One region of the Pseudoalteromonas sp. QJM3NY_22 genome, then DNA from elsewhere that is predicted to be linked to it. Evidence: predicted binding sites of a transcription regulator. Region 1 holds the regulator's gene; each other region holds the start of a gene.
The links. Region 1 encodes sigma-54, which starts transcription at its own class of promoters, with help from an activator protein. Its sites were predicted from a motif close to GTTGGCACGNNNNTNGNNT; they were not measured.

Region 1 (7,699 bases):
ACAATGTTCACTAGTGCACCTATTTTAAAGCTTTTTTAACCAAGATGGAAAAAACAATTCGTAAGATTTTGTAATACACTTGCAAAAAGGAGTATAAGACTCGTTTATAACGGCTTAACTGCAGCTTAAGGTGCTGATATAAGCGCCTTAAAATATTATTCAACAAGTTATTGTAATTAGAGTTGACCTGACTCTTTTATTTATACTTTCACCTTTGCTTTTGTTACTATTCGCGCCATCTGTATTTTGAATAACTGGCTTAATATAATGGTTACCTCGTTTGTTATTTTAATTCTTGGTTTTGCGGCTCTTGTTTGGAGTGCAGACAGGTTTGTTTATGGCGCAGCGGCACTTGCAAAAAACTTTGGCGTACCAACCCTAATTGTAGGCTTAACTGTTGTGGCAATGGGTTCGTCAGCCCCAGAGATGATGGTTTCCGCTTCTGCAGCGCTCGCAAATAAAACAGATACTGCAGTTGGTAACGCTGTCGGTTCAAACATAACAAACATTCTACTTGTGTTAGGTATTACAGCGTTATTTAGACCTCTGTCTGTATCTTCAAGTACATTAAAACGCGAAATGCCACTGGTCTTGCTGATATCATTCGCTACCTGGTATATTTTTTCAGACAATTATTTTTCATTAGCCGAAGGTATCGCCTTACTTATTGGCTTTATCGTGTTTATAGGCGGTTTGATTATTATTTCACTGCGCGCAAAAAATCAAGATGACCCATTTATAACAGAAGCCTGTGACGACGTACCTAACGATGTACCAACTAAAAAAGCGTTATTTTGGTTAGTTATTGGCATGGTTCTACTCCCTGTTAGCTCACATTTTTTAATTGGTTCAGCAGTTGACATAGCTAAATACTTTGGCCTAAGCGATCTAGTCATTGGCTTAACTATTATTGCCATTGGCACGAGTTTACCGGAGCTTGCAGCTTCAATTGCCGGAGTATTAAAAAATGAAGATGATTTAGCTCTAGGCAATATTGTTGGTTCAAACATTTTTAATATATTGGCTGTGTTACCGCTCGCAGGTATTATTAATCCATCCATTATCGATCCGTCAGTAGCGAGTCGAGATATACTCATTATGATTGGTGCAACATTTGCTCTTATCATCATGTCATTGAACTTTAGAGGCACCCAACGCATTAATAGAGTGGAAGGTGGCTTATTGCTTATCGCATTTTTGGGCTACCAAGGGTATATTTTTAGTCAAGTAGGGTAAATAATGACGACGCTGAACTTTATCGAACAGGGTCTTCGTGTTCTCAATATTGAACGCCAAGCACTTAATGACATAGCGCAATATGTAGATGAAAATTTTCATCAAGCATGCCAATTAATGTTTGACTGCGAAGGTCGAATTATTGTTATTGGCATGGGTAAATCAGGCCATATAGGTAATAAAATTGCAGCAACACTTGCAAGTACAGGAAGCCCTGCCTTTTTTGTACATCCAGGCGAAGCTAGCCATGGCGATTTAGGAATGATCACCAAAAACGATGTTGTCATGCTTATTTCAAACTCAGGTGAGACGAGTGAAGTTTTAAATATTATCCCTGTTTTAAAGCGCCTTGGCGCAAAAATAATCGCCATGACAGGCAATACTAAATCGACCATGGCAACACATGCAAATGTACATGTATGCATTAAAGTAGAAAAAGAAGCATGCTCTTTAGGGTTAGCACCAACGGCGAGCACTACAGCGACTCTTGCTATGGGCGATGCGATGGCAGTGGCTCTGTTAGAAGCTCGTGGTTTTACCGCCGATGATTTTGCGCTTTCTCACCCTGGGGGCAGTTTAGGCAAACGATTATTACTAACCTTAAAAGATGTTATGCACAGCGGCGCAAATACACCTATTATTAGCGTCTCACAAACCGTAAAAGATGCACTTATTGAAATGTCAGCCAAAGGCCTTGGTATGACAGCCATTGTTGATAAAAGTAATCAGCTAGTGGGATTATTTACCGACGGTGATTTACGCCGTATTTTAGAGCAAAGACTAGATATTCATACAACACAAATAGACCTTGTTATGACTAGGTCATGCACAACAGCGACACAAGATATTTTAGCTGCTGAAGCGCTTAATATAATGGAACACAAACGTATAAATGGCTTGATTGTTGTTAATGAACAAAACCAGCCTATTGGCGCACTAAATATGCAAGACTTATTAAAAGCAGGAGTATTATAAATGCAATTTGAAGAACTCTATCAACCGCTGAGTGCTGATGCAAAAGCACGTGCTAAAAAAGTAAAACTACTTATATGCGATATTGATGGTGTATTTTCTGATGGCCGAATTTATCTTGGCAATCAAGGTGAAGAGCTCAAAGCATTTAATACAAAAGATGGTTTTGGCATTAAAACGCTTATAAACAGTGGCTTTGAAGTGGCTGTTATTACTGGTCGCCATTCGCAGATAGTGCAACAACGTATGACCAGTTTAACAGTACAACATATTTATCAAGGTCAAGAAAACAAGCTTATTGCTTACGAAGAGCTAAAAAACAAGCTTCACCTAAGTGATGATCAAATTGCCTATATTGGTGATGATGGCCCCGATATGCCAGTAATGGAATTAGTCGGGTTTGCCGTTGCAGTTAACGATGCTCACCCACTAATCAAGCGTTTATCACATTACACGACACAGATGCTGGGTGGTTTTGGCGCAGTGAGAGAACTAACCGACTTACTTATGCTAGAGAACGACAAACCACTTACTAGCAAAGGTACTAGTTCATGAATACAGCGCGCATAATTTTAAGCGTTTTATTCATCAGCTGTATGGTTTGGCTTTGGTACCCTTATTTTGCACAAACAAATATGACAGCTCAGGTTGAAGCTGAAGTTATCGCTAAGCCTGATTATATTGCTATTGAGCTAAAACAAACGGCCTATGATGAAAATGGTAAAATTAATCATAAAGTTACAGCTGCTAAAATGGAATTATATCAACAGTTAGGCTTTACCTTTTTTGAAAAACCCATTTTCACCTTATATAACGAAAAACAAACATGGCGAATAAATGCAGACGAAGCAACGTTATATGAAGGAAAACAATTAATCTTAGAAGGTAACGTGGTTGCCAAGAATCTTACTGATAATGCAATGATAGACAAGATTAATGCGGATAATATTCAAGTAGATATAAAACTACTCACGATGCGTTCAGAGCAACCCGTTATTGTTACGGGACCCAATTTAAAGATCACCGGTAAAGGCCTTGAAGCCGATTTAAAAACTGAAGTGATAAAACTTATTAACCATACGCGAACTATATATTATGACCAATAAAATTTCAAAAATACTTATTATTCCGACACTTATACTAGCTTTCAACCTTAGCGCTGCTGAACAAGCGATTCAACTTGCAGCGAATCAAATATCAATAAGTGCCGACAAACAAGAAGGCCAATTAAAAGAAAACGTCGGAATTTTTGAAAAAAATGTTGAGATTATTCACGGCAACCGTCGTATTACAGCCGACCGTTTAGAAGTACATAAACGTGATGAATTAGGCGATAATAAACAGCTACTAATTGCAACTGGTAGCCCTGCATATTTCGAAGAAAAACAAACTGATGGCACTATAATGAGCGCCAGCGCAAACGAAGTTCGTTATGATGTAGCTAAACGATTTTTAACCCTTATTGGCGATGCACAAGTATCGCAAGCGGGTCAAAAAATAAATGCCAAGAGTATTACTTACGATATGCAACAGCAATTAATTAGCGCTGAAAAAGACGAAAACTCAACCGATCGTGTGCATACTATTTTAGTACCTATTGAGACTAAAAAAGAAAAAAACGATAAAGGTCAGCCATGAGTACATTAAAAGCAGAACTATTAGCTAAAAGTTATAAAGGCCGTGAAGTTGTAAAAAATGTAGGTCTGGAAGTAAAGGCTGGCAGCATAGTCGGGTTACTTGGCCCTAATGGTGCAGGTAAAACCACAACGTTTTATATGATTGTAGGCCTTGTACCTAGTGATAAAGGCAAGATTTCTATCGACGATAACGATATTACTCTTTTACCTATGCATAGTCGTGCTAGATTAGGCATTGGTTACTTACCCCAAGAATCATCAATTTTTAGAAAGCTTACTGTTTATCAAAACTTAATGGCTATTTTAGAAACACGTAAAGAGCTAAATAAGCAAGCAAGAGAAGACACACTTAACAATTTATTAGATGAATTTAGTATTCAGCACATTCGTGATAGCCAAGGTATGGCATTATCAGGAGGCGAGCGTCGCCGAGTTGAAATAGCGCGAGCACTAGCCGCTGCTCCTAAATTTATATTGCTTGATGAGCCTTTTGCTGGTGTTGACCCTATTTCAGTGTTAGATATAAAGAAAATAATAGAACACCTTAAAAATCGTGGTATTGGTGTGTTAATTACCGACCATAATGTAAGAGAAACTCTTGATGTTTGCGAAAAAGCCTACATAGTTTCTCATGGTGAGTTAATTGCATCAGGCACTCCAGAACACGTATTAAACGATAAAACAGTACGTGATGTTTATTTAGGCGAGCAATTTAGGCTGTAACATTTACGCCATGTCTTTAAGCATCTGCTAGTATTAATTATAACAACATAAAAGGATTGTTAGAGATACATGAGGCAATCATTACAGCTGCGCATGGGCCAGCAACTTACAATGACTCCACAGCTGCAACAAGCAATTCGCCTGTTGCAACTCAGTACATTGGATCTCCAGCAAGAAATACAAGAAGCACTCGACAGCAACCCCCTATTAGAGGTTGAAGAGCAAGATTACGCCGAAGATTCTGCTGGTAAAAACGAGCAAAAAGCAGATAACGACGATGTAACTGTTAGCGCAAATGCTGATGATGTTCCGAGCGAATATGAGCAAGACAGTGGTGAAGCACTTGCTAAAGATACGCTAAGTGATGAAATGGCTATGGATGTTAGTTGGGATGAATATATGAGCGCAGCCCCAGCATCATCATCAGGACCAATGCCTGAAGATGAATCTATATACCAAGGCTCCTCGACTGAAACGCTCCACGAATACCTAATGTGGCAACTACAACTGACTCCCTTTAGTCCTACCGATGAAGCGATTGCGATTGCGATTGTTGAAGCCGTCGATGATTCGGGTATTTTAACGCTAAGCTGCGAAGAAATTTTAGAAAGTTTTAATCAAGAGAACGAAGAAGACAACGAAGTTGAACTTGACGAAATAGAAGCTGTTTTAAAACGAATTCAATTGTTTGACCCTGTTGGTATTGCAGCACGTAGTTTACAAGAATGCTTATGTATTCAGCTGAACCAATACGATAAAGAAACACCCTATATTAATGAAACAAAAATGATTTTAACCGAGCACATTGATCTATTAGCTGCTCGCGACTATCGTACATTAATGAAAAAAACAAAGCTCAAAGAAGAAGAGCTTAAAGAAATAATGACTTTAATACATACTCTTAGCCCAAAACCGGCGGATACTATAGTTAGAGAAGAATCTGAGTATGTAATTCCTGATGTATCGGTGAAAAAAATAAAAGGTCGCTGGGTTGTTGAACTAAACCCAGATAGCATGCCTAAAATCAGAGTCAACAGCCAATATGCAGCAATGTCACGCACCGTTAAATCAAGTGGTGATAGCCAGTTTATTCGCTCGCATCTACAAGAAGCTAAATGGTTTATTAAAAGTTTAGAAAGTAGAAACGATACACTATTAAAAGTAACTAATTGTATTGTTAAGCAACAACAAGGTTTTTTTGAGCATGGCCCAGAAGCCATGAAACCAATGGTTTTAAATGATGTAGCAGAAATGGTCGAAATGCACGAATCAACTATTTCACGCGTAACAACTCAAAAATATATGCATACACCTCGCGGTATTTTTGAGCTTAAATATTTTTTCTCAAGCCATGTAAGTACTGAAAATGGAGGCGAATGCTCATCAACAGCAATACGCGCTCTCATTAAAAAATTAATCGCAGCAGAAAACTCAGCAAAACCATTGAGTGATAGTAAAATTGCAGATATATTAGCTGAGCAAGGAATAAAAGTAGCGAGACGTACAATCGCAAAGTATCGCGAATCTCTAGCTATTCCACCGTCAAATCAGCGAAAAAGTTTGATTTAAGACGCTAAACAAAGAGGGTAATGCTTATGCAACTAAACTTAACTGGTCGTCACGTAGAAGTAACTGATTCATTAAGAGATTATGTAAATACCAAATTTGCGAAGCTAGAAAGACACTCAGATCATATTAATAATGTTCATGTCATTCTTGATATAGAAAAATTAAACCAAAAAGCTGAGGCAACGATTCATGTAAGTGGAGCTGAGTTATTTGCCTCTACTGAACATCAAGATATGTACGCCGCCATTGACTCGCTGATTGACAAGCTCGATCGCCAAGTTATTAAACACAAAGAGAAGCTTGCTCGACACTAATATTATGAAATTAAGTTCACTTATATGCCAGGACTGCAGCAGAGCTGCGGTCCTTTTTAATAGTAAAAAAAGAATTTTAGAGTTCATCAGTCAACTTGCTCATGACAAGCTCCCATATCTTTCTCAACAAGATATTCTCAGCGCCTTAATGAATAGAGAAAAACTGGGAAGCACTGGTATAGGAAGAGGCATTGCAATCCCTCATGGGCGAATGAGCGGCGCAGAAGAGCCCTTAGCACTCGTATTAGTAAGCGAAACACCTATTAATTTTGATGCTATAGATAATCGCCCTGTTGATATATTTGTTGCTCTCATCGTACCTGATGGCGATAACCAGCAGCACTTAAAGACGCTCGCAACGATAGCTGATAAACTAAATAATAAAGATTTTTGTAAACAGTTACGCAGCGCAAAATCAGATACTGAGCTGTATCAAGTTATTGTAGAACAATCGTAATTAACATAATGGGTGATAAATGGAATTAATTATCATAAGTGGCCGTTCCGGTTCTGGAAAATCGGTTGCTTTACGCGTAGTTGAAGATTTAGGTTATTATTGCGTAGATAATATTCCAATTAATCTGCTACCTTCTTTAGTGAGAAGTGTATCTGATAACTACGACAAAATTGCAGTTAGTATTGATGTCCGTAATTTACCAAAAGAGCAAGATGAATTTAACGATATCCTTGAATACTTACCTGGCTTTGCTAAACCGACTCTGTTTTATCTAGACAGTGAGGATCAAACATTAATTAAACGTTTTTCTGAGACTCGCCGTCTACACCCGTTATCAGTTGACTCATTACCTCTTGATTTAGCAATAAAAAAAGAAAAAGAACTACTCGATGTTCTCACTACTCGCGCTGACTATATGATCGACACGAGTGATTTAAGTGTTCATCAACTTGCTGAATCAATTCGTGAAAAAATTCTGGGTAAAAAAGATAAACAACTCATTGTTACTTTTGAGTCATTTGGCTTTAAACACGGCATTCCTAAGGAAGCTGATTATGTCTTTGATGCACGCTTTTTACCGAACCCACATTGGGAGCCAGAATTAAAACCTTTAAATGGCTTAGACCAACCCGTAAAGGATTACTTAGCCAGCCACAGCATTGTCCAAAAGTTCACTTGGCAAATTCAAACTTTTGTACAAACATGGTTGCCACATTTAGAGCGAAATAACCGTAGCTACTTAACTATTGCTATAGGTTGTACTGGTGGGCAACATCGCTCAGTATATTTAG
Region 2 (7,699 bases), 1.1 Mb from region 1:
GGGTGTAAATACCATTATACTAAAGGTAACTGAATTACCTAAATTTGCAGGTGTGGATCCTTTTATTAAGTTAATTGACAAGAAAAGTGGCGATAATATTAAAGCACTGTAGCTTTTAAGTGCAGTATAAAAAATGCCAGTTGTTTTACTGACTGGCATTTTTATAGCTATTGAAAGAGGTTATTGATAGCTAACAGTAAAGTTATTTTTACTATATCTAAACTCATTTAGTAAGTAGCCCTCATCCTAAACTTTGTAGAAAATTGTATAAATTTTTGTATAAACCACTACATTTTCCCCACACCTTCTTACTAGGGGCTGTTGATCTTTGTAGTATGTATATTAATCAGCCCATATTGGTAGCCACATCATAGTGAATGCTAAAGCGAGCATGGAATGATAATTCCGCTCAAGCTTTTCATACCGTGTGGCTATCCCTCTATATTGTTTGATCCGACCAAAGGCATTCTCAACTAAGTGCCTATATTTGTACATGCACCAGTCAATATCTTCATTACCCACTAAACTGTTATCCTTGCGTGGAATAACGGGTGTAGCGCTATTGTCACGAATAAACTCTCTTAGTTTTTCACTATCGTAGCCTTTATCTGCGACAACAACATTACTCGTTGGGCAATTGGCTACAAGTGACTCTGCATGGACGATATCATGCGTATTTCCACAGGATAATTCATAATAAACAGGCAATCCTCCGCTATCTACTGCAAGATGAATTTTAGTCGAATTACCACCTCGACTCTTACCGATTGATTCATTGTCAGCGGTTCTTGCACCGCAACTATGCTGGTGAGCCCTGACAATACTGCCATCAATAAAGATCCAATCCATATCAGCATAGTGGGATAACACTCGAAATAATTCATTCAAAATATCTTTTTTGGACCATAAATTAAATCGTCTATAAATAGCACTCCACGAGCCGAAATAAGACGGTAAATCTCGCCAAGGAATACCGGTACGCATCTTATAGAGTATGCCTTCGAGCGTTTTTCTATGCTCAGGCTTATTATAAATTCGACCACTTAAGTGCATTACTTTTGATAAGACATTCCATGTCGCGTCTGTTAACATTAATCTTGGCATGAGGGTTCGGTGTAACGTTTTTTAGCGAATTCAATTATACCTTATCCTTATGCTGTTTGTTTTTTATACCGCAAAGATCAACACGCCCTAACTTAACTTTAGTTTTTTTGTACACTGCTGTCATTAAGAGTAAACAACAAGGGATAAGAATGAAGCAGCTAATGATAAGCGTTTTAGTACTAAGTCTAACTGCTTGCTCTGCGGTGACAATTCAGCCACAGCAAGCAGCCAAAATAACAAGCAAAGCGAGTTATGAAGATAGTTGACCGTTCTTTTTATGGGGATTGGTTGGAGAAGAGCGCGTTGATGTGAAAAAAGTATGTGTAGATAAATCAGTAACTCAAATGCAGTCACAACAAACGTTTAGTGATGGAGCACTTAGTTTAATTACACTTGGTATATATGCACCACACACTATTAAAGTATGGTGCGAAGATGAAATAGTAGGAGAGGCATTATGAGTATTAAGTTACTTATAACAAGTTGTATGCTGATTATATTAACGGGATGTACGAACATTTACTTTGATAATGGTGTACAAGACAACGTGAGCAATAAAACTCAAGATAGTTCACAATGGCATCATAATTTTGCTCTTGCATTATATGAAGGATCTAAGCCGTTAGATTTAAGTACTCATTGCCCACAAGGTGAATGGCAAAGTGTCTATACGTATAAATCGTTTACTAATGGTTTGGCAGAGGTGGCTGTTAATCAAATTACTCCGGCTTGGTACCCTAAAACAGTTGAAGTGAGTTGTACTAAGATGCCATTCAAATAATATTATAAACGAGAAAAGGGCCAAAAGGCCCTTCGTGTTGCAGCAAGTAACACATTCTTTTTTATAAGTTAAAGTCTACAGAGTAAGCTACGTAGGCTTTAATATCTGAATCATCTATATCTGTATCAGACAAACCAAAAGTAAAACCGTCTTTTGAAATAGATATACCGTAATCTAAGATATTGTCGTCACCAATAAAATCACCAGAGTAATGACCTAAATGTAGTGCCATTTCAGTACCGTTACTACCGACAGCAAAGCCATAATCAGCAGTTAGGTAAAGTGAGTCGCCAAAGTCTGTACCGTCACCACTTGCAGCTGATGTTGCAAGTACAGAAGCGCCAAATGTGAAGCCTTCAACACTAATACTACCGTAAATTTCAGAGAAATCTGCGTCAGCTCCAGAAGCTGCGTCTGGGTAAGCGTAATAAATATAACCAACATCGTAACTAACACTTTCGTTAATGTCGCCACCAAAGCCTGCGTATAAGTCAAGCTCGTAGGTCATTTCGTCAGCCCAAGATGCATTTGAAGCCCAAGTGCCGGCATAAAAACCAGACTCATTAGCGTAGTCAATACCACCGGATATTGCCGCATCACCACCCGTTTGCTCTTGGCCGCGCCATAAGTAATTTGATGTTGCTGCCGCATTTGCTGTTACTTCAGCTTGAACCGATGTTGAGACTACCGATGTTGCAGCCATTAATGCGATGGTGCTAATCGCAATTGTTTTTTTTAGTTTGAGCATGTCCATTTCCCGTTATATGATTTTTGCATGCCAAGGTTTTATTATGTATTGCTTTAACCTTTTAACTGGATGCATTTTTATTGTTTAACTGGGGAGATAGTGCACTGTGTGTGCCAGCTTGGTTTTATTTATTTTAAAATGTATTTTTATATTTTAAAAATAATGACTTACAAAGGAGTAGTGTTTTTTATTGAGGTGATTTTAATAAGTGTTCGCACGCTGCTGGTGCATAAATTAACCTAGCCGCACCATTAAAGTACAGCTAGGTTAGATTTATTTAGCCGAAAATAGTACGCATTAGACTAATTGTTTCGTTAACGCCTCGACCTTTTTGTACTTCATTAATGATCGAGTCTCGTTTGCTGCGAATATGCTCAGGAATATCGTCAGCAGCAAGAGCACGGTCTACTAAAATTTCTGCAGACTCTTTGCCTCTACGTTGAGTTTTACCTGTCGTTGTTGTACTACGCTTAGGCTTGCTAAGTAACTTGATGTAGTTTGAACTGTCAGGTGTTTTAGTGTCTGCATAATAAAAGAAACATGGGATCAGTGCTTTAATAGAAACTAACTGTTCCTCTAGTTCGTTACTTGCATTAGCCATTTTATACCACGACATAGCTTGAATACCTTTAACGATATCTTGCCAGTAACGCTCAAAATCACTATTTTTAAGTTTTGGAACTCCAAGAGCGCCACATAATGCATCTAATCGATTATTTGTAATCGGAGTAAATAAATCAGGGCGGCGCATTGCTAGCAAGCGAGTTGCAGGGGCTAGCGTTGGTTTTTCATTGTTGTCGGTAAACACTTTTGAGTAAGCAGCAACAAATTGCTGGTATTCATATTGAGTTATATCACCTTCAAGTGGGATGTTTGCTAGAGCTGCATCAAAATCACCTGGTAAATCGCTAAGCATTTGATGAAAGCTTTTTGCACTCTTAGTTGAGGCAAACCATTCAACATCAAAGTTGTATGTGCTTGGATCAAGTGACGCCATATGCTTACCGCTAAACGCAAGTAAATCTTCAGGAATCATATCTTTAAGAGATTGTTCACGAATGCTTTTAATGTAGTCTACTAAGCGAAGCTGTTCATCAAGAGCAATAGCGTCTTTGTGTTGTTCTACAAATACACTTACAACAGGCCACGGAGCAATACGTAAAGTTTTAACCTGTAAAAAGCTGATAGCTGAAATAAGCTGATCGTGTAGCTTCTTAAGTATAGGTAATTGTTGCGGCTCTAGTAAATCGTAGTTCATACGATCTCTACTTGCATTTAATAGTTCGTAACACCAAGGTAAAAAATCATCAGGGTGGTTTTCTACTTTCACGGCCATAAGGTTAAGGCTTAACTCTGAAGATTGCTTCAGAATGTTCTGATAGATTTGATTTTCTTGTTCGCCTAGCGTCATTTTTGACGGTGAAATTAGCAGTTTTTTCATGCCTTGTAGAATCTCCGGATTAGATATATATTTTTTTGCTGGTCTATTTTAGCGCAATTACATCAATAACAACAGCGCTGTCCTCAATGCTTAATAGTGACAGGGGATAAATATCTATACTTTTCAATGTATCAAGATTAAATTATAGGTAAATATTAGTTATTTTGATTTGAGGTTTTTGTGAGATATTGTCATTAAATTTACAATGTTTAATTTCAATAACACTAAATTGAATTATTTAGTTAATGCTTTTTTATAGCATTAACCATTTCATTAGTACTCTACTATATGTTTTTTATGCTGAAATTTTCAGCACGGATTCATATCATGCCAAATAAGTTAAACTAAATAGCATTTTTACAACTTCAGCAATGATTTTAAAGCTAACACTCGCTATGATAAGAACATTATTTGCACGTTTGAAAGGGCGATCATGAAAACCTTACTTAAAATTGTAGGTGTAATACTTTTATTATGTATAGCACTAATTATTGCCGCACCGTTTTTAATTCCTACTGATACTATTTTTAATAAAGTGTCGCACCAGGTAGAGCAAACAACTGGGCGCACTCTTACTATTAAAGGTGATAAAACACTTAGCGTATTCCCTGCATTAAAGTTAGAACTTAACGACGTGCATTTTGCAAATATGGGATCAGGTTCGCGCGCCGACATGGCGAGTATGAAACAGCTTGCTGTACATATACCTTGGTTTTCATTATTTGGTGGTGAGTTTAAATTAGATAAGTTTGTTATAAACGAACCAAATATCCTATTAGAAACCGACAAAAATGGTAAAGCTAATTGGCAGTTGTTTGATGCAGTTGCAGAGCAACCTAAAGAGCAAAGCCAATCAGGTGAAGCAATAAAGCTTCCAGATAACTTTGATATTGAGCTAGGTGAGGTTGCTATTTATGGCGGTACATTTACTTATCTAGATGGTCAAACAGGTACTAAGCAACAAATTAGTGATTTAGAACTCGCTATTTTACTTCCATCACTTCGTAAAACATTAGAAGTAAAAGGGGGTATTACTTATATGCAGGAGCGTTTTGAGCTTGATATAAAATTAGATACTCCAGCTAAAGCAATTGAAGGTGCTACTTTTAATGTTAAACAAACCTTAGATTCTCGTTTAGTTGATTTAACGTTCGCAGGGAGCATCGCTAAGCAAGGCAAAGATATTAAAGGTCAGTTAGCACTAAGCGGTGAGTCTGTTAAAAGTATTGCGAAATGGCAAGGTGTAGAGTTAGACGCTAAAGACAATGCTTTTAATGCATTTAGTGTAAACGGTAAAATGCATCTAGCAGGTGAGAAATTTAATTTAGAAGATTTAGCTGCGACGTTAGACGCATTGGAAATAAAAGGTAAGAGCGAGCTTAACCTAGGTAAGCGTTTAGCTGTAAATGCTGATATTGATTTAGGTATGCTTGATTTAAACCCGTACCTACCTGAAGCAGTAGCAAAACAGGAAGAGTCAGTAGAGCAAGAAGATAAACCTGCAGAGAAAATAGTATGGGATGACACTAAAATTGATCTAAGTGCTTTAAATTCACTAGATGCGAATGTAGTAATTCGTTCAAGTGGATTAAAAGCTAATGATATTAAGTTGGGCGCAAATCAATTTACTGTTGCTTTAAAAAATAGCGTTGCAAAACTAAGCCTAGATAGCTTTTCTGCTTATGAAGGGTCAGGTAAAGGCGTTATCAATGTAAACGTACAACAAGTGCCTTATAAAATATCAACTAACTTTGACTTAGCTGGTATAGATGCACAGCCTTTATTAACGGATGCGGCAGGTTTTGACAAGCTAATGGGTAAGGGTTCTTTAAATTGGAACCTAAGCACAACTGGCCAAAGTCAAAAGTCGTTTATTGGTGCGCTTAACGGAAAACTTGGATTTGAGTTTGCTGATGGCGCTGTAAAAGGCGCGAATATAGCTGAAATGGTACGTAAAGGTAAGGAGCTTATTTCAGGAAACTTTGGTGCAGCATCTGAAGGGTTAGATACTGGGTTTGAAGAATCAGAGCAAACAGATTTCTCTGCACTAACGGGAAGCTTCAACTTTACTAATGGTGTTGGCAAAAATACCGACCTATCACTTATCAGCCCACTTATTAGAATATCAGGTGAAGGCGATGTTGATTTACCCCAAACAACGGTTAACTACCGTTTGGTTACAGGCATAGTTGGATCGATTGAAGGACAGGGAACGACTGATGACAGTACAGGCTTTAAAATACCACTGCGCATAAAAGGCCCTTTCCACGATGTAGGTATAAAGCTTGACGTTGGCAGTGCGCTCAAAGATGAAGCTAAGCAAAAGGTCGATGAGGTAAAAGAAAAGGCAAAAGAAAAAGCAAAAGATAAGATTAAAGATAAATTAAAAGGTTTATTTGGTTAATTTATTGCGCTCTAAACAAACAAGGCACATTACAGGTGCCTTGTTTGTTTTGTAACCACCTGTAAAATAGCTACATAGCCGGAATTGCTCAGCTTTAATTTCCCATCACTCCAAATTAATTAAAAAATAACCTATCGCTACCCCCTCAATGCTGGTACAATTGCCCGCCCTTAAGAGACAACTCGTTTGTTTTTGAGTGGGATTTAATCGAAATGTCTTGATTTTAAACAAATTTAAGACACGTTGTAATTACTACACCGGAGGTCATTAACATGATCCAAATGCAAACTCAGCTGGAAGTTGCTGATAACAGCGGCGCTCGCAAAGTGCAGTGTATAAAAGTCCTTGGTGGTTCACACCGTCGCTACGCAGCGATTGGCGACATCATTAAAGTTTCTGTTAAAGAAGCTATTCCTCGCGGTAAAGTGAAGAAAGGTGATGTTAAAAACGCGGTAGTTGTGCGTACCAGAAAAGGTGTTCGCCGTCCAGATGGTTCTCTGATCCGTTTTGACAGCAACGCTGCTGTTATCTTAAATGATAACTTACAGCCAATTGGTACACGTATTTTCGGCCCTGTGACTCGCGAACTTCGTAATGATAAGTTCATGAAAATCGTTTCACTAGCCCCAGAAGTACTGTAAGGAGCCAATCATGGCAGCAAAAATACGTCGTGATGACGAAGTAATCGTACTAGCAGGTAAAGACAAAGGTAAGCGCGGAAAAGTGCTTTCAGTTGTTACTGAATCTGGTCGAATCTTTGTCGAAGGCATAAACTTGATCAAGAAACACCAAAAGCCGGTTCCACAATTGAACCAAGCTGGCGGTATTGTTGAGAAAGAAGCATCTATGGATGCATCAAACGTTGCGATCTTCAACTCGGAAACGAGTAAAGCTGATCGTGTAGGTTTCAAGATTGAAGATGGTAAGAAATTACGTATCTTTAAATCTACTGGTAAAACTATCTAATAGTTGGAGTAGAATGATGGCGAAACTGCATGAAGTATATAAAGACAAAGTAGTAGCTGAACTTCAAGAGAAGTTTGGTTTCAGCTCTGTCATGCAAGTCCCTCAGATCGAAAAGATCACATTGAATATGGGCGTGGGCGAAGCCCTAGCTGACAAGAAGATTTTAGATCACGCAGTAGCTGATCTTGCAGCAATCTCTGGTCAGAAACCTCTAATCACTAAAGCACGCAAATCTGTTGCTGGCTTCAAAGTGCG
Region 3 (7,699 bases), 310 kb from region 1:
GCATATCGAGTAACTGAATCTAGTAGCAACAATACATTTAAACCTTGATCACGAAAATACTCAGCAATTGTTACAGCACTTTCACAGCCTTTTAAACGCATAAGAGGAGATGAATCAGCCGGTGCAGCAACAACAACTGAACGTTTTCTCCCTTCTACACCAAGAATCTCTTCAATAAATTCTTTTACTTCTCGGCCACGCTCACCTACTAGTCCAACAACAATAACATCGGCCTCACTGCCGCGTGTCATCATACCTAAAAGCACCGACTTACCGACACCAGAACCTGCAAACAAGCCCATGCGCTGGCCTTGACCTACAGTAATGACCGAATTTATAGCACGCACTCCCACATCCATAGGCTGGCTTATCGGACGTCGAGAAAGTGGGTTTATAGTATTTTGTGCAAATTTTAAATAATGTTCCGCATTTATTTTACCAAGACCATCAAGTGGGCGACCTAATCCATCAACAACGCGGCCTAACAAACTCATTCCAACGGGTAAACCTAAGTTATTGACCTGAGGGATCACTCGAGCACCAGGTAATACTCCTGAAATATGATCATTAGGCATTAGGTAAAGAGTTTGCTCATTAAAACCTACTATTTCGGCATCAACAAAACCATTCATAGTTTCTATTTTGCATTGGCTTCCAACAGGTGCACGTAAACCTTTTGCTTCAAGAGTGAGGCCTACGACACGTGTTAAAATACCCGCTACCGCGAGGGCTGGTGTATTAATATGCTGTTTATATTGAGATAAGCGTTCGCTTAAAGATGCACATTGTTCAGACATGACATGCCAATAAAGTAGTTAGATACCACTATTATGCAAAAAACTATCCAATGTTTCTTTGACGCGAGTTTTCAAGGTCATATCGAGTGAGGATTGGACTGTTTTAACCTCGCAACCGCCACGTTCAAGTGTAGGTTCAGCGATTAGTTGCCAATTATTATCTGCGATGGTTTGTTCTCCATAGCTTTTTTTATGAGTTCTAAATCTTCTGGGTGTAAATGTATACGTACCTTTTCTTGCTCAGCATTAAGCGAATCTATACTAAATTTAAGTGTATGTAAAATAACATCAGGAGAGGTTTTTACTTCTTGGTAAATTATTGCTTCAGCAAGCATTACTGTCAATTGGACTAATTGTTTTTCAACTTGTTCATCCACTTTATTCAAAGGAGTAGTTAAATTATCTAGTATACTACGCAAGCCCGTGAGTTGCTCTTCAATTAATGGTTTTACGTCTTCATGACCTTGAGTTTTACCCAGTTCAAGCCCCTCTTTATAACCGGCCTCTTTTCCCTCTGTAACGCCCTTATCAAAACCATCAATATAACCTTGCTCATGACCTTGTTTAAGACCTTCTTCATAAGCATCTTGTCGAATTCGCTCAAGTTCAGCCATAGTAATAGAAGGTAATTCAGGTTCCTGAGGTTCCTCTACAGGTACCTCTTCAGCCATTTCTTTTTTGTATAAATCAGAAAGTGGTGTGCCAAAAGCAGTTGAACGATCTCCAAAACTTCTTTCGTCCGGAGCCATATTGGGCACTGACCAGTTTTTTAATAATTCATCTGCTTCTTCTGCATTGAGTAGACGACCTTTTAACTTACTCATGCTCTACAGGAACTCCTCGCCACCACCGCCACCTAGCTGAATCTCGCCAGAATCAGATAAACGACGTGCAGTTGATAAAATTTCTTTTTGCGCAGCTTCAACTTCACTAATTCTTACAGGTGCCATTGCTTCTAAATCATCAGCAAGCATTTCTGCTGCACGTTTAGACATGTTACCTAATATTTTCTCTTTAAGAGCATCGTCTGTGCCTTTAATCGCTTTCATGAGTACATCTTGTTGTACTTCACGCAAAATTGCTTGAATGCCACGGTCTTCAACATCCATTAAGTTTTCAAATACGAACATTAAGTCTTGAATTTGCTGTGACATCTCTTCATCGTGCTCACGAATAGAGTCCATTAACTGCCCTTCTACATTTGTATCAAGGTAGTTCATAATATCAGCTGCAGCTTTTAAACCGCCCATTTTCGCTGCTTGCGCACCCGCTTGACCTGCAAATTGTTTTTCCATAATTTCGTTGAGTTCTTGCAATGCCGCTGGTTGAACTTCTTCAAGATTAGCAATACGCATAGTTAAATCTAAACGTACTTTTTCAGGAAACTGTGCCAATATTTCAGCAGACTGCTCTGGCTCTAAATAAGATAAAACAATGGTTTGAATTTGCGGATGCTCATTACGAATAATATTCGCTACCTGCTTAGAGTCCATCCACTTAAGAGAATCAAGTCCCTTAGCGCCTGATCCCATAACAATTTGGTCAATAAGGCTGGCCGCTTTATCTTCACCCAATGCAGCTGTAAGTGCTTTTTTGATAAAATCTTCAGATTGGAAGCCTATCGTACTAAAACTCTGAATTTGTTCAATAAACAAATTATGCACGGCACTTATTTTAGCTTGAGACAAGTCATCTAAGCCCGCCATTGCCATACCCACTTTTTGTACCTGCTTAGGTTCTAAATGCTTGAGTATTTGCGCCGCATCTTCTTCCGATAAACTCAAAAGTAATATAGCCGCTTTATCTACACCATCGAGCTTATCAACATCAAATGCTGTTGGCAGTTGTTTTTGTTCTTGATCAGTCATCTTCTCTTAACCACGCTTTCACTACTTGTGATGATAGTTCTGGTTCGTTAGCTACAAGGGCACGAATTGCTTTTAATAAGTCCTCGTCACCATGTAGGTCTGGTAACTGTAGTGTACCATCGCTAGAGAAGCCAATTGAAGCAGAATCAAAGTCTTTATTTAGCATATCAAGTGTACTGTCACCAATATCAACTCCTGAACTCAATGCATCTTCATCATACTCTTCCAAGGTATTATCTGGGTAAATTAGACGTTTTAGCATTGGCTTAACTACGGCCATAATAAGAACAATAATTACTAAGGCACCTAAACCAAGACGCACATACTTTACAAACCAATCTTGCTCCCACATTGGGACTTCAAGGTCTAAACCTGTCGTTTCACGCACAAATGGCACTGTTACCACTTCAAGTGCATCGCCACGCTGCATATCAAACCCTACACCGCCTTGTAATAAACGACGAATATTTGACAATGCCTCCACTGAGCGTGGTGTCATGGTCGTTTCGCCGTTTTCATCCACTTTTGGAATATAATCAACTGCAACCGATACACTTATTCTGCGTATTACCCCCGTTTGCTGGCGTTTATGCGAGATAGTAGTATCAAGCTCATAGTTTCGCGTAGATTCTTTGTGATTACGAGTTGGCGAAGTGCCTGTTCCTGCACCACCTTGTCCTGCTACTTCTGGAATATTCGAGTTTAGTGGTGGTTGATTCGTAAGCGCACCTGGAATACCAACGGCTAAACCGCCTATGTTATTTTCTTCAAATGTGGTTTCACTTCTCACTGCAGGTAAATCTGGATTGTAGCGTTTTTGTGTTTCTTCTATCGCACTAAAGTCCATACTTAAATCAACTTGGGCTGTGTAATTTGCAAGCCCTACGACAGGTATTAAAATGCTGTCTATTTTTTCTAAATATTCTTGTTCTCGTTTACGTTCTAAATCGTATTCTTTACGAGAACGTGCTGCTAATGAGCTTTGCGAACCTGAATTTAATAAGCGACCATTTTGATCTGTAACAGTAACCCTAGCTGGCTCTAAGCCTTGTACTGCTGAAGCAATCATATCAACAACAGAGTCTATCTCTTCACCATTAAGAGAGCGTCCACGTTTAAGTGTTAACACAACGGTGGCAGATGGCTTTTTCTCTCTGCGCGCAAATACGTTCTCTTTTGGTATCGCAAGCAATACTTTCGCACGAGTAATATTATTAAGCTCTTCTATAGTACGTGCTAATTGCTGCTCTCTACCATGTTTGAGGCGTTCACGTTCAAGACGCTGACTGACCCCAAACCCCATATCTTGCATGATAATATCTGATCCCGAAGTCGGTCCTTGGTCTAACCCTTCGCGAGTCATTAATAATTTTATATTTTGATATTCACTTTCATCAACCGATACGACATTACCATCAAGTTGATATTCTATCTTTTGTGCATCTAAAAAATCGAGGGTTTGAATTAACTCTTCTGTTTGCATTTTACCCAATGGGCGCATATCTGGCTGACGTGCCCAAATAATGATAAAAATGGCAATAGCCAAACAAATAGCCAGAGCTATAACCAGTGTCACTTGGCGTAATACATCTGTACCATTTAAAGCACTTAAATAGCCTGATTTCTGTTCTTGTTGATCATCACTATCACTTTGGTCGATATCACCACTAGCAAGTGCAAGGTCTGTAGATTGGTTAGATTGCGCCACGATAATTCTCCACTACCTAGTTAGACAGGCATGTTCATGATTTCTTTGTAAGCTTCTACAAGTTTATTACGAACCTGTACTGTAGCTTCAAATGCAACCGAAGATTTCTGAGAAGCAATCATCGCCTCAGCAAGCGATACACTTCGGTCACCCATTTCAACTGCTTTTACTTTTTGGCCTGTATCTTGTTGTAATTCATGCACTGTATTTAGTGCATTACTTAGCATATCGCCAAATTGTGCAGTAGAAGTAGACTGCACTTGAGTTGGCAATTTATTAATTTGATTATTACGGCCAGCTTCAAGGGCCATTGATTGCATTTCTTGAAAGACAGCGCTATTTTGAATTTTCATAATTTTTCTCTGACAATGCAGTTAAGCTTATAAAGAAAATAAAGCACAAACCATGCCAATTAAAAATACAATAAAAACAATTGGTTACAGTTAACTTGTGAGTCAGAGTTTTGACAACCCCAAATTAAATTAATTAAATTTGGGGTTTAGAGGGATTATGCAGGAAGTGAAATACCTAAATCGCGCATTTGCGCTAGCTTATAACGTAATGTTCGAGGGCTAATACCTAATGTTTCTGCTACATCTTTGCGCTTACCTTGACAGCGGGCTAATGTTTCTAAAATAATACTATGCTCTTTGTCTTTAAGTTCATCTTTATAGCTCCCCGTGTCAACCGCAAGTAAATCTTGCTTTGGCTCACCAACCATAGGCATTTTTTCATCGTAATATGCAGTGCTTAAGCTATTTATAGCTTCGTTTGACGTTACTGTTTCCAACACTTCTGTTGGTGTAATTGCAAAATCGCTTGCTACTAAATTTTCGATAAAAATAGCATGTTCATTTATTGTATTACCACTTCGTAGTATCAGTGCTCGCTGAATTACGTTATCCAGTTCACGAACATTACCAGGCCATGCATGAGCAAGTAGTTTTTGCTCGGCTGCTTTATCTAAGTAGGCCATAGGCTCTTTACTTTTATTTATATGGCGTTCTATTAAATGCTTTGCGAGTATAATTATATCACCAGGGCGCTGGCAAAGAGGTCGCCACATTAATGGAAAAACATTAAGTCGGTAATATAAGTCCTCTCTAAATTGGTTCTTAGCGACCGCTTCTTTTAAGTCACGATTACTCGTTGCTAACACACGAACATCTAGTTGGATTGTCTTACGAGCACCTAAACGCTCTACTTCCCGCTCTTGTAGCACTCGTAGTAGCTTTGCCTGTAATCCTAAATCCATTTCAGTGATTTCATCTAGTAAAATTGTTCCGCCTTGCGCCTGTTCAAATTTACCAGGGCATGCTTGAATAGCACCTGTAAACGCCCCCTTTTCGTAACCAAATAAAGTGGCCTCAAGCATGTTTTCAGGGATCGCAGCACAATTTATAGCAACAAAGGGTTCATTGCATCGACTCGATTTATCGTGAATATAACGCGCGAGCACTTCTTTACCTGAACCACTAGGCCCGAGCACCATTACACTCGCATCAGAGCGTGCAACTTTACTTGCAAGTTCGAGTAATTGAATGCTACTAGGGTCGGCAACAATAGGGCCATCTGTCTCTTTCGCTTTTTCAGGCAAATAGCGACTCACCATATTTAGCAGCACTTCAGGTGCAAATGGTTTAGCCATATAATCAATAGCACCTAAACGCATAGCTTCAACAGCATCATCAATCGTGGCATAGGCCGTCATCATCAATACAGGTAAGTCGGGATAATTTAATTTAATACTTCGCAGTAAGTCCAAACCACTCATGGTTCCCATTTGCACATCACTTACGACTAATGAAAATTGCTCTTTTTTAAGCAATAACATCGCTTGCTCTGCGCTATTAGCTGAAACGCATTCAATACCTGACATCTCCAGCGTATCAATTAAAGCTTCACGGAGCCCCGCATCATCTTCTACGACTAAAATAATATTACTCATAATGATTCCTCTAATTTAGATGTCGCGCGTATTGGCAACAGTAAACTAAAACAAGCTCCACCATGAGCATTGTTACTAACGTCAACACGTCCTTGGTGCGCATTAACCACCGAACTTACAACAGCAAGCCCTAGACCAGTGCCTTGGCTTTTTGTAGTAAAAAAGGGTTCAAACATTTTATCAGCCTGACTTAAATCAATACCGGGACCATTATCGCTTACACTAATACGCACAAAGTCGTGATCTTGTAAATCAGTCGCGGCACTCAAATGTACTTTAGCCCCAGAACCAATCACTTGAATGCTATTGTGAATAAGGTTTTGAACAGCACTGGCTAGCGCTGTCTTATTCCCCACTATTACAATATCTGGTTCAGGAAGACTTACATCCAGCTCGCTTTCATTAAGTGCGACCATGGCATCAGCACCGGTTTTCACTTCTGTTAATAATTGCTGCATAGAGACTTGTTCAACGACTTGCTGCTCACCGCTTTTAGCAAATAACAGCATGTCATTAACCTGCGTTTCTAAATCTTTTAATCGTGACATCAATTTAGTTTGGAAATTATCGCGAGATGCTTCTGGCAAGCGCTTTGAGCCTAAGTTAGCAGCATAAAGCATTGCTGCAGATAGAGGCGTGCGTACTTGATGCGCAAGAGACGCCACCATTTTACCCAGCGCACTTAATCGCTGCATATGTGCAACACGTTTTTGTAAACGTCGCGTCTCAGTTAAGTCCGTCATTAAAATAAGTTGTCCGGGTTCTGGAGCCAAAGCGGTAATGTCGAGCTTAATTAAACGCCCGTCTTTTAATGATACTTCGTGTCCATCATCTTGATGTGGTTTGAAAGACCGCTGAATAACATAAAACCACTTTTCACCTTCAAGTGGTTCACCAAGCATATCAATCGCAATTTGGTTCGCTTTAGCAACCATGCCTTTACCATCAAGTACAACAACACCTGTGGGCATTGTATCAACCAAGTGCGAAAGCCAACTTGCCTGCTTACGAAGATCACTTAGCTCACCAATGTACTCCTCTTGAAGTAAACATGGGTTATACTTATTTGCAGAAATAAACTGTGGTTTTAGCACGCTTGCAAGGGCCATAATCAAATCTCAAACTAATGTAGATACAGAGTTAAATGCACAATTTGTACCAAAGTTTATTTATATATTTATCATTAAGTTACATAAGAAAAACAAGCGACATAAAAATGACGCACGCTAAGGAATAATAATGAGTGAGCAAATAGAATGCCGTTGTCCATGGCTAGACACGACTAAACCTGACTACGTTACTTACCATGATGAAGAATGGGGGGTGCCACTTTATGATGACCAAAAACTATTCGAATTTATAACTCTTGAATCAGCAC
Region 4 (7,699 bases), 1.0 Mb from region 1:
CGCAATCAAGTCCTAAAAAGGCAAGCTGTGAGATTACTTTTTCACGAATAATATCAGAGTTTTCGCCAATACCGCCGGTAAAAATAATCGCATCAAGGCGTTGTAGTGGTACCATATAAGCGGCGATTTGTTTTGAAAGACGGTAGCAAAACATATCAAGCGCGAGTATTGCTTTTTTATTACCGGCAACAGCCGCTTCTTCGATTGTGCGGCAATCATTAGAAAGCTCGCTGATACCTAATAAACCACTTTTTTGATTGAGCAAGTTATCTATTTGCTGTGCAGTGTAATCGAGCTGCGTGGTTAAAAAGTTAAACAGGCCTGGATCTATATCGCCACTACGGGTGCCCATCATTAGGCCCTCTAGTGGTGTTAGGCCCATACTGGTATCTACACTCTTACCATTTTTAATAGCACACACTGAACAACCATTACCTAAGTGGGCACTGATAAAGTTACTTTGCTCAATAGGTTGATTAAGTAGTTTTGCTGTTTGGCCTGCAACATAAAAGTGGCTTGTGCCATGAAACCCATAACGTCTAACGCCAAATTCTGTATATAGCTTATATGGCAGTGCATAAAGGTAAGCTACTTCATTCATCGTTTGGTGGAACGCAGTATCAAATACGGCTATTTGTGGTAAGCCTTCGAACGATGCCTGTGCAGATGCAATGCCTAACAAATTAGCATGTCCGTGAAGTGGCGCAAGTGTTGCTGCCTGTGTAATACCCGCAATGACCTTCTCGTCAATCAAAACAGATTGCGTAAAATGCTCGCCGCCGTGCACAACACGATGACCCACAGCAATAAGTTGCTCATCTAAGCTATGATCTTTTATTAGGCTTACTAACGTATCTATTGCCTCTGCATGGGCTTGACCTGCTACTAAGTTAATGACAGTTTTAGCGCCGTTGAATTTATATTTTATAGAAGGAGTTGTTGCACCTAAGCGCTCTGCTAGACCAGATATAATTTCGTGGCCCGTGTTTGCATCAATAATGGCAAATTTTAAGCTGGAGCTACCACAATTTAGTACTAAAACGTGTTGTGACTTAGGGGAGGTTGTTGGCATAAATTCATTTCCATAAACAAAATTTAGTAAGTGAACGTGAAACATTAATCGTTACACTCAGAGTGATAAATAAGGCTAAAACATTTAATTAAGCTAAACTAAAATGTAGCTGAATCAATGCGAAATATTTTACCCCAGTTATGGAATTTAGTTTAGTGTTTTGCACACTTTAACAGCAAATTTAAGCACTTTTACTGAGAAAGTAAAAGCCCTTAAAATTGTGTTACACTTTAGAGATAATCAATTTAGTATTGTGTTTTAATAGAGTCACTGTGAGGAGTCATGATGCAAAAAAGTGTGATGTCACAAGTACAAACAGGGCGGTTGTATGCAAAACAATGGCCAATGAGAAAAGAACTAGCACCTCTATTCATCGAGTTTAAGGTTATTAAAGCTACTGATCTTGCGATCACAGTTATGCCTATTTTAGCCATGCTTACGTTATTTTTTCAGCTGAATTACCTAGGTCCAGACTTCTTACCGCAAGCTATTGCGAGTGCTTTATTTTTTATCTCGTTACCGTTGCAAGGCTTATTGTGGCTAGGTAAACGCGCGCAAACACCTTTAGAGCCAGCCATGCAAAAGTGGTATCACGAGCTTTATACAAAAATGGTTGCCAACGGTTATCAAGCGCAGTTAAGCGAAAAAAAGCCTCGTTATTTGGAGCTTGCGAGTCTACTTAAAGACATGTTTGATAAAATGGATAAAGCGTTTACGAAAGAGCAATTTTAGACGTCGTTAAACTTACGCCTAAATAACCCCAAATTTGATTATGCAGTTTTTGTAAACTGTGTAATGTAAAATGACAAGGTGACAGTATGCTCGCCTTTTTCCTTGAGTGCTTCCCAATGTTCTGGCCTGAACTTCCATGCAAATGGCGTCATCATTATTAAGTTTTTAATATCAGTAAAGCTAAGCGCGACATGCTCTGTTAAAAGAGCTTGCTCTGATTTTTGAAACCCTTTTGGCGAAGATATTTCAGTATGTTCGTTTACTTTTGAATATATATACGACTTTAACTCTTTTAAATGACAAGGACCTGGGCTTGCAACCACTAACGTTGCACTTTGATTTGCAAGGCGCTCAAGCTCTTGCTCAAACAAAGGTGCAAATACGCTAACAAGTACATCAGCAAATTGGCTTTCAAAAGGCGCTTGGCTAATTGATGCCACACTAAAGTTGCAATTAGGGTAGCGCTTTGCTGCATATTTAACCGCAGATTTTGAAATGTCAACGCCGTACACAACTGCGTTTGTTTTACTTGCTATTGCTTGAGTATAAAACCCTTCACCGCATCCCAAATCAATAATAGTATTTGCACTTATATTACTGATTATGTCGCTAAGGTTTTGTTGCAAAAAGCCATAATAGCCACGCTCTAAAAATGCACGCCTAGCTTGTACCATTTCAAGCGAATCGCCTGGTTGTTTTGAGTTTTTTTGTTGCACAGGCAGTAAATTAACATAGCCCTCTTTAGCAACATCAAAGCTATGGTTGTTAGCACAACGAAGTGTTGAATCAGTTTTCAAAAGTGCGTGGTTACACAGTGGGCATTGATATTGTAGACTCATGAGTCTAGGTAGTCCTTATCGTAAAAAGTTTTTACCCAATGCGGGCGATAGGTGATCATAACTGTTATAGCCATACCGTTGAGCATTGCTTCAGGAAACCAAATTATGGCACTTAAATAAACGTAGTTATCTGCGAGTTCTTGCCAATTGTATTGCCCTATAGCTAAGTAAAATAAAGCACCTAGGCTTATTTTTATACAGGCTATAACCCCTGCAGTTATGAACGCACAAACAAATATATAAACAAAAAAATGACGAGGTAAATACTGGTAACTAATTATAAAGCCAAGGTAGCTTAGTAAAATAGGAATAAACGCACCAATAAGCAGTTGAACTGGTAACAGTTCAAGTTCAATTTGACCAAATGCAGTCAGTAGGGCTGTGGCAAGTAGGCTAGTTAAAATAGTCAATCGCCAGCCTAAAATTAATGTTGCAGCTGTAACGCCTAATATGTGTAAATCGAGGCCAGTTAAAATTCCTGCTTTTATTCGCCAAAGCACTGCAAACACTAACGCACATGCAAGCACGCCAGTTTGACGGGCTGGCGTATTAAGCAATGTTTTATATGTTTTTTTATCAAAGCTTAGTAGGGCAATAATAATTACAAGGGCCCAAAGTAGCCCTTGTATTGTTATGCTGAGCATAGTAATTACTTAAATGTTGACCATATAGGGGCATGATCTGAGGGTTTTTCAATGCCGCGCAGTTCGTAATCAATACCAGTATCTATACAGCGTGCTGCAAGCTCATTAGTTGCAAGTACTACATCTATTCGAAGTCCTCGGTTATCTACAAACCCCTTAGAGCGATAGTCAAACCATGAGTATTGATCGTCTGTTTCTGGGTTTTTTTCTCTAAAGGTGTCTTTAAAGCCCCAATTAAGTAATGTTGCAAGCCATTCACGCTCTACCGGTTGGAAAGAACATTTACCCGTTTTTAACCAACGTTTAGCATTTACTTCACCAATACCAATATCTAAATCGGTAGGTGATATGTTGATATCGCCCATAACAATTATATCTTGATCGGGTGTATGGTTTGTTTCAAGGTGAGTCATCAAGTCAATATAGAACTGGCGTTTATAAGGGAATTTAGTTTCGTGATTGATATTATCGCCTTGCGGGAAATAACCATTCATTACGGTTAAATCACGACCGTTTTCTTGCTCTACAGTAACGCTTATCATGCGTTTTTGCGATTCCTCTGTATCGGTAGCAAATCCTTTTAAGACCGATTTAGGCTCTTTCTTGCATAACATAGCCACACCATAATGTGCCTTTTGACCATGGTAATAAACGTGGTACCCCATTTTTTGCACATCTTCTAGTGGGAACGCCTCATCATGAACCTTAATCTCTTGCAGTCCAATCACGTCTGGTTGATGTTTATCGATAATTGCTTGTAATTGATGAAGACGAGCACGCAGACCATTGATATTGAAAGAAATTACTTTCATTGAATTTACCTTAAAATTGGTTCTATTTAATGCACTAAATTGTATCAGTATTTACGCGTACATAACATGACTGAAATGGATAAAATCGCTGCATAATTGTTGACCAAATGGTGTTTAAAGTTTAAACATTGTTAATGCTATATTAATTTGTTAAATAAATAAAAAATTCAATTGATATCTAAAAAGTAGGTTATATAATGCGCGAAATCACTCAATAAGCTCGTTCAAATAGGATCTCACATGAAAACACAACTAATTTTAGCTGCAGCACTTTTAGCATCAACTACGGTCTCGGCACAAAGTAATTCGTATTTTAGTAAAGATAATAAAATAGAATCTAAATTGTGTGTATTAAGTGCCAATGAAGGCTTTTCTGCCGCTCGTAAAGAAGCAGCCCAGCATGGTGTGTTTTTATCACGCTTTTCACAAAGTATTTTGTGTAATGGCGAAGATATTCGTGATATTGCTAAAAAAGGAACAACTACTGAAGTGATTAAAACTAAAGTTGAAGTGTTTGCTAAAGACACTCAACAAGAAACACAACTGTGTATGACTGCTTTGAAACAAGGTTTAGCGCCAGTTCGTCAAAAAATCGGTAATTTAAACTCTCTAAAGTGTAATGGTCAAAAAGTAACTGATTTTGTAAAACGTTATCAAAATGCGGCTATTTAATAACACAAAAATTTGAAAAGCATGCCCAGTATATTTATATATACTGGGCTTTTTTTTGCAAAAATTACAAAGCACTTTGCAAAGTTTTCAGATATAACTTATTGAAATTGTTTGTTAAATGCTCTTTTTATTTGTAACTATTTGATTTTAATTAGTTAATTAACATTGGCATCCGAATTGTATTAGCTAAAGTGACATTTATTTAATTACAAGGACACGTCTTATGAAAAAGTTAACATTAGCAACAACAATTTTAGCATCTTTGAGCCTCGCGGCTTGTTCTTCAAATCAAGGCCTTGAGAAAATAGACAGTGATTTTGCAAGCCTGGACAACGACAGCGATGGCTACATTTCAAAAGTCGAAGCGGATGATGATAGCATCTGGGAGCATTTTTCGAAAATTGATACCAATATGGATAATGAAATTAGCCGTAAAGAATTTAACGCCTACATGCAGCTAAATGCAGGTAAAGTGGCGACTGATAGTGACGTAAGTGAATCAGCGTTTAAAGCTGAAATAGCTAAGTTTGATAAAATTGAGAGTAGTTTTTCAAGTTTAGATAATGATAGCAACGGTTATATTTCGATTGCTGAAGGCAACGATGATGATATTTCAAATCATTTTGGTTATATGGATGAAAACCAAGATAAGCGCATCAGCAGAAGTGAGTTTAAGGGTTACATTAAAAAATACGGTAATGCTGTAGCCGAAGATGACGCACTAGAAGCAATTAAACGCAGCTAATATTTGTTGTTTTAAAGAGTAAATTAGAAGCCAGTGATAATCACTGGCTTTTTTGTGTTTAAAATCTAGTTATTTAGTAGATATATTTTCCTACTTTGGTGTTGTTCTGTCATAATAGATGGCTGTGTATTTTTATTTGTTAAGAGTGTGTATGGCGGGTCGGCGAATTAGTGATGAACAACTAGTTGAGATCATTGAAGCAGCTATTTTTGTTGCAGATAAGCCTGTTAGTAAGCGCCACCTTAAAGACGTAGTATTAATAGATTTAGCTATTTCTATGGCGCGAATAAACGACGCAATAGACACTATACAAGAACATTTTCAAACTCGTGGTATTCGTCTAGTCGAAGTTGGCAGTGGTTATCGCTTTCAGGCATGTAGTAGTTTAAGCCCTTGGTTAAATAATTTGTGGCAAGAACGTGCGCCTAAGTATTCACGTGCTTTACTGGAAACATTATCGCTTATTGCATACAGGCAGCCCATTACACGTGGCGAAATTGAGCAAGTAAGGGGAGTTACTACGGGTTCGAATATTATAAAAACCTTACTCGAAAGAGAGTGGGTTAAAGTGGTAGGGCATAAAGAGGTTCCGGGTAAACCGGCTTTATATGCAACTACAAAACAATTTTTAGATTATTTTTCGTTAACAGGTTTAGATAATTTACCAGCACTGCCAACAGAGCAGCAAAGTAAAATTAACCAGTTATTAAGTGATCCTTCTGTGAGAGAACCATCCGAATGAGTATACAAGGTGAAAAGTTACAAAAAGTCCTAGCCCGTGCAGGCGTAGGCTCGCGCCGTGAAATGGAAAAATACATTGATGCAAACCGCGTTAGTGTAAACGGTAAAGTGGCAAAGTTAGGCGACCGTGTTGAGGAAACAGACTTAATTCGTGTTGACGGACACACTGTGAAAATTGAAGAAAAAGCAGATAGAATTTGTCGTGTAATTATGTATAACAAACCAGAAGGTGAGCTAAGTACACGTAAAGATCCAGAAGGGCGTCGTACTGTATTTGACCGACTTCCTCGTATTGATGGCGATCGTTGGATTGCAGTAGGCCGCTTAGACGTTAATACATCAGGTTTGATGCTGTTTACTAATGATGGTGAGCTAGCAAACCGTTTAATGCACCCAAGTTATGAAGTAGAACGTGAATACTCTGCACGTGTATTTGGTGAAGTAACCAACGAAACGGTTAAAAACCTACTACGTGGTGTTGAGCTTGAAGATGGCCCAGCCAAATTCACGACTGTAACCCCAATGGGTGGCGAAGGTGTTAACCGATGGTTTAACGTAACGTTAAATGAAGGGCGTAACCGCGAAGTCCGCCGTTTATGGCAATCTCAAGATGCGGAAGTATCTCGTCTTATTCGTATTCGTTACGGTAAATTGGAGCTAGATAAGCGCGTACCGCAAGGTGGTTGGATGGAGTATGATCTAGAAACGGTAAACTATTTACGTAAAACTGTTAAATTAGGTCGGGAGACGCAGACTAAGCTTTCTGTTATGCCAGAAAAGCGCAAAGATAAACGCGCTAAAATCAACCAAATCCGTAAAGCAGTTAAAAAACACAATCAACGTGTTAAGCCGACTAAACGTAAATAGTCAATTAGTTATTTATTTAACACAAAAAAGCCGCTAATTGCGGCTTTTTTAATGTGCTTTTAAATAACACAGGACTTAGGCTGGGTTATTTTTTTACCTGAGCATCTAACGATTCGCCATTCACTTCACTAGAATCGTCACTCATTAGATATAAATAGGTAGGCATTAAATCCTCTGGTGTAGCAAGCGCGTCTCTATCTTCACCTGGATATGCAGCCGCTCGCATTGAAGTGCGCGTAGCACCTGGGTTAATACAGTTTACACGAATGTTTGTTTTACCTACTTCACATGCCCATGTTTGCATCATGCCTTCTACTGCAAATTTCGAAATGGCATAAGGTCCCCAAAATTCACGGCCTTTGCGACCAACACCTGATGATGTGAATACGATTGATGCATTATCAGATTTACGAAGAACCGGAAACAAGGCTTTAGTGATCATCGCTTGTGCAGTCACGTTTACTTTCATTATGTTTTCGAACGTAGATGAGCAAAAATGCTCAAGTGGGCCAAGCGAGCCTAAAATACCGGCATTATTAAGAAGCCCATCTAGGCGGCCAAACTGATATTCAATC

Region 2: AC0VZ4_RS01230 (TorF family putative porin) is a predicted target of sigma-54. The motif match lies at 2,733-2,751, and genes of this name have one in related genera.
Region 3: fliE (flagellar hook-basal body complex protein FliE) is a predicted target of sigma-54. The motif match lies at 4,768-4,786, and genes of this name have one in related genera.
Region 4: AC0VZ4_RS11520 (EF-hand domain-containing protein) is a predicted target of sigma-54. The motif match lies at 4,936-4,954, and genes of this name have one in related genera.

Annotation. Positions count from the first base shown of each region.
Region 1 covers NZ_CM149655.1:3,577,262-3,584,960, forward strand. Annotated here, with positions in the region: gene AC0VZ4_RS16480 (calcium/sodium antiporter) at 268-1,236, shown strand; gene AC0VZ4_RS16485 (KpsF/GutQ family sugar-phosphate isomerase) at 1,240-2,211, shown strand; gene kdsC (3-deoxy-manno-octulosonate-8-phosphatase KdsC) at 2,212-2,763, shown strand; gene lptC (LPS export ABC transporter periplasmic protein LptC) at 2,760-3,314, shown strand; gene lptA (lipopolysaccharide transport periplasmic protein LptA) at 3,304-3,846, shown strand; gene lptB (LPS export ABC transporter ATP-binding protein) at 3,843-4,568, shown strand; gene AC0VZ4_RS16510 (RNA polymerase factor sigma-54) at 4,638-6,137, shown strand; gene hpf (ribosome hibernation promoting factor) at 6,164-6,451, shown strand; gene ptsN (PTS IIA-like nitrogen regulatory protein PtsN) at 6,456-6,908, shown strand; gene rapZ (RNase adapter RapZ) at 6,928-7,699, shown strand, end outside.
Region 2 covers NZ_CM149655.1:249,143-256,841, forward strand. Annotated here, with positions in the region: gene AC0VZ4_RS01210 (ABC transporter permease/M1 family aminopeptidase) at 1-112, shown strand, start outside; gene AC0VZ4_RS01215 (IS5 family transposase) at 343-1,104, opposite strand; partial or broken gene AC0VZ4_RS01220 (Bor family protein) at 1,254-1,565, shown strand; gene AC0VZ4_RS01225 (Bor/Iss family lipoprotein) at 1,562-1,885, shown strand; gene AC0VZ4_RS01230 (TorF family putative porin) at 1,947-2,633, opposite strand; gene AC0VZ4_RS01235 (hypothetical protein) at 2,911-4,074, opposite strand; gene AC0VZ4_RS01240 (AsmA family protein) at 4,508-6,478, shown strand; gene rplN (50S ribosomal protein L14) at 6,751-7,119, shown strand; gene rplX (50S ribosomal protein L24) at 7,130-7,444, shown strand; gene rplE (50S ribosomal protein L5) at 7,461-7,699, shown strand, end outside.
Region 3 covers NZ_CM149655.1:3,271,613-3,279,311, forward strand. Annotated here, with positions in the region: gene fliI (flagellar protein export ATPase FliI) at 1-797, opposite strand, end outside; partial or broken gene fliH (flagellar assembly protein FliH) at 816-1,546, opposite strand; gene fliG (flagellar motor switch protein FliG) at 1,625-2,665, opposite strand; gene fliF (flagellar basal-body MS-ring/collar protein FliF) at 2,658-4,373, opposite strand; gene fliE (flagellar hook-basal body complex protein FliE) at 4,394-4,726, opposite strand; gene AC0VZ4_RS15040 (sigma-54-dependent transcriptional regulator) at 4,882-6,321, opposite strand; gene AC0VZ4_RS15045 (sensor histidine kinase) at 6,318-7,430, opposite strand; gene AC0VZ4_RS15050 (DNA-3-methyladenine glycosylase I) at 7,561-7,699, shown strand, end outside.
Region 4 covers NZ_CM149655.1:2,546,886-2,554,584, reverse strand. Annotated here, with positions in the region: gene AC0VZ4_RS11550 (acetate kinase) at 1-1,072, opposite strand, end outside; gene yfbV (terminus macrodomain insulation protein YfbV) at 1,358-1,804, shown strand; gene AC0VZ4_RS11540 (putative RNA methyltransferase) at 1,843-2,643, opposite strand; gene AC0VZ4_RS11535 (energy-coupling factor ABC transporter permease) at 2,640-3,287, opposite strand; gene xthA (exodeoxyribonuclease III) at 3,293-4,099, opposite strand; gene AC0VZ4_RS11525 (hypothetical protein) at 4,340-4,771, shown strand; gene AC0VZ4_RS11520 (EF-hand domain-containing protein) at 4,995-5,516, shown strand; gene scpB (SMC-Scp complex subunit ScpB) at 5,668-6,258, shown strand; gene rluB (23S rRNA pseudouridine(2605) synthase RluB) at 6,255-7,124, shown strand; gene AC0VZ4_RS11505 (YciK family oxidoreductase) at 7,210-7,699, opposite strand, start outside.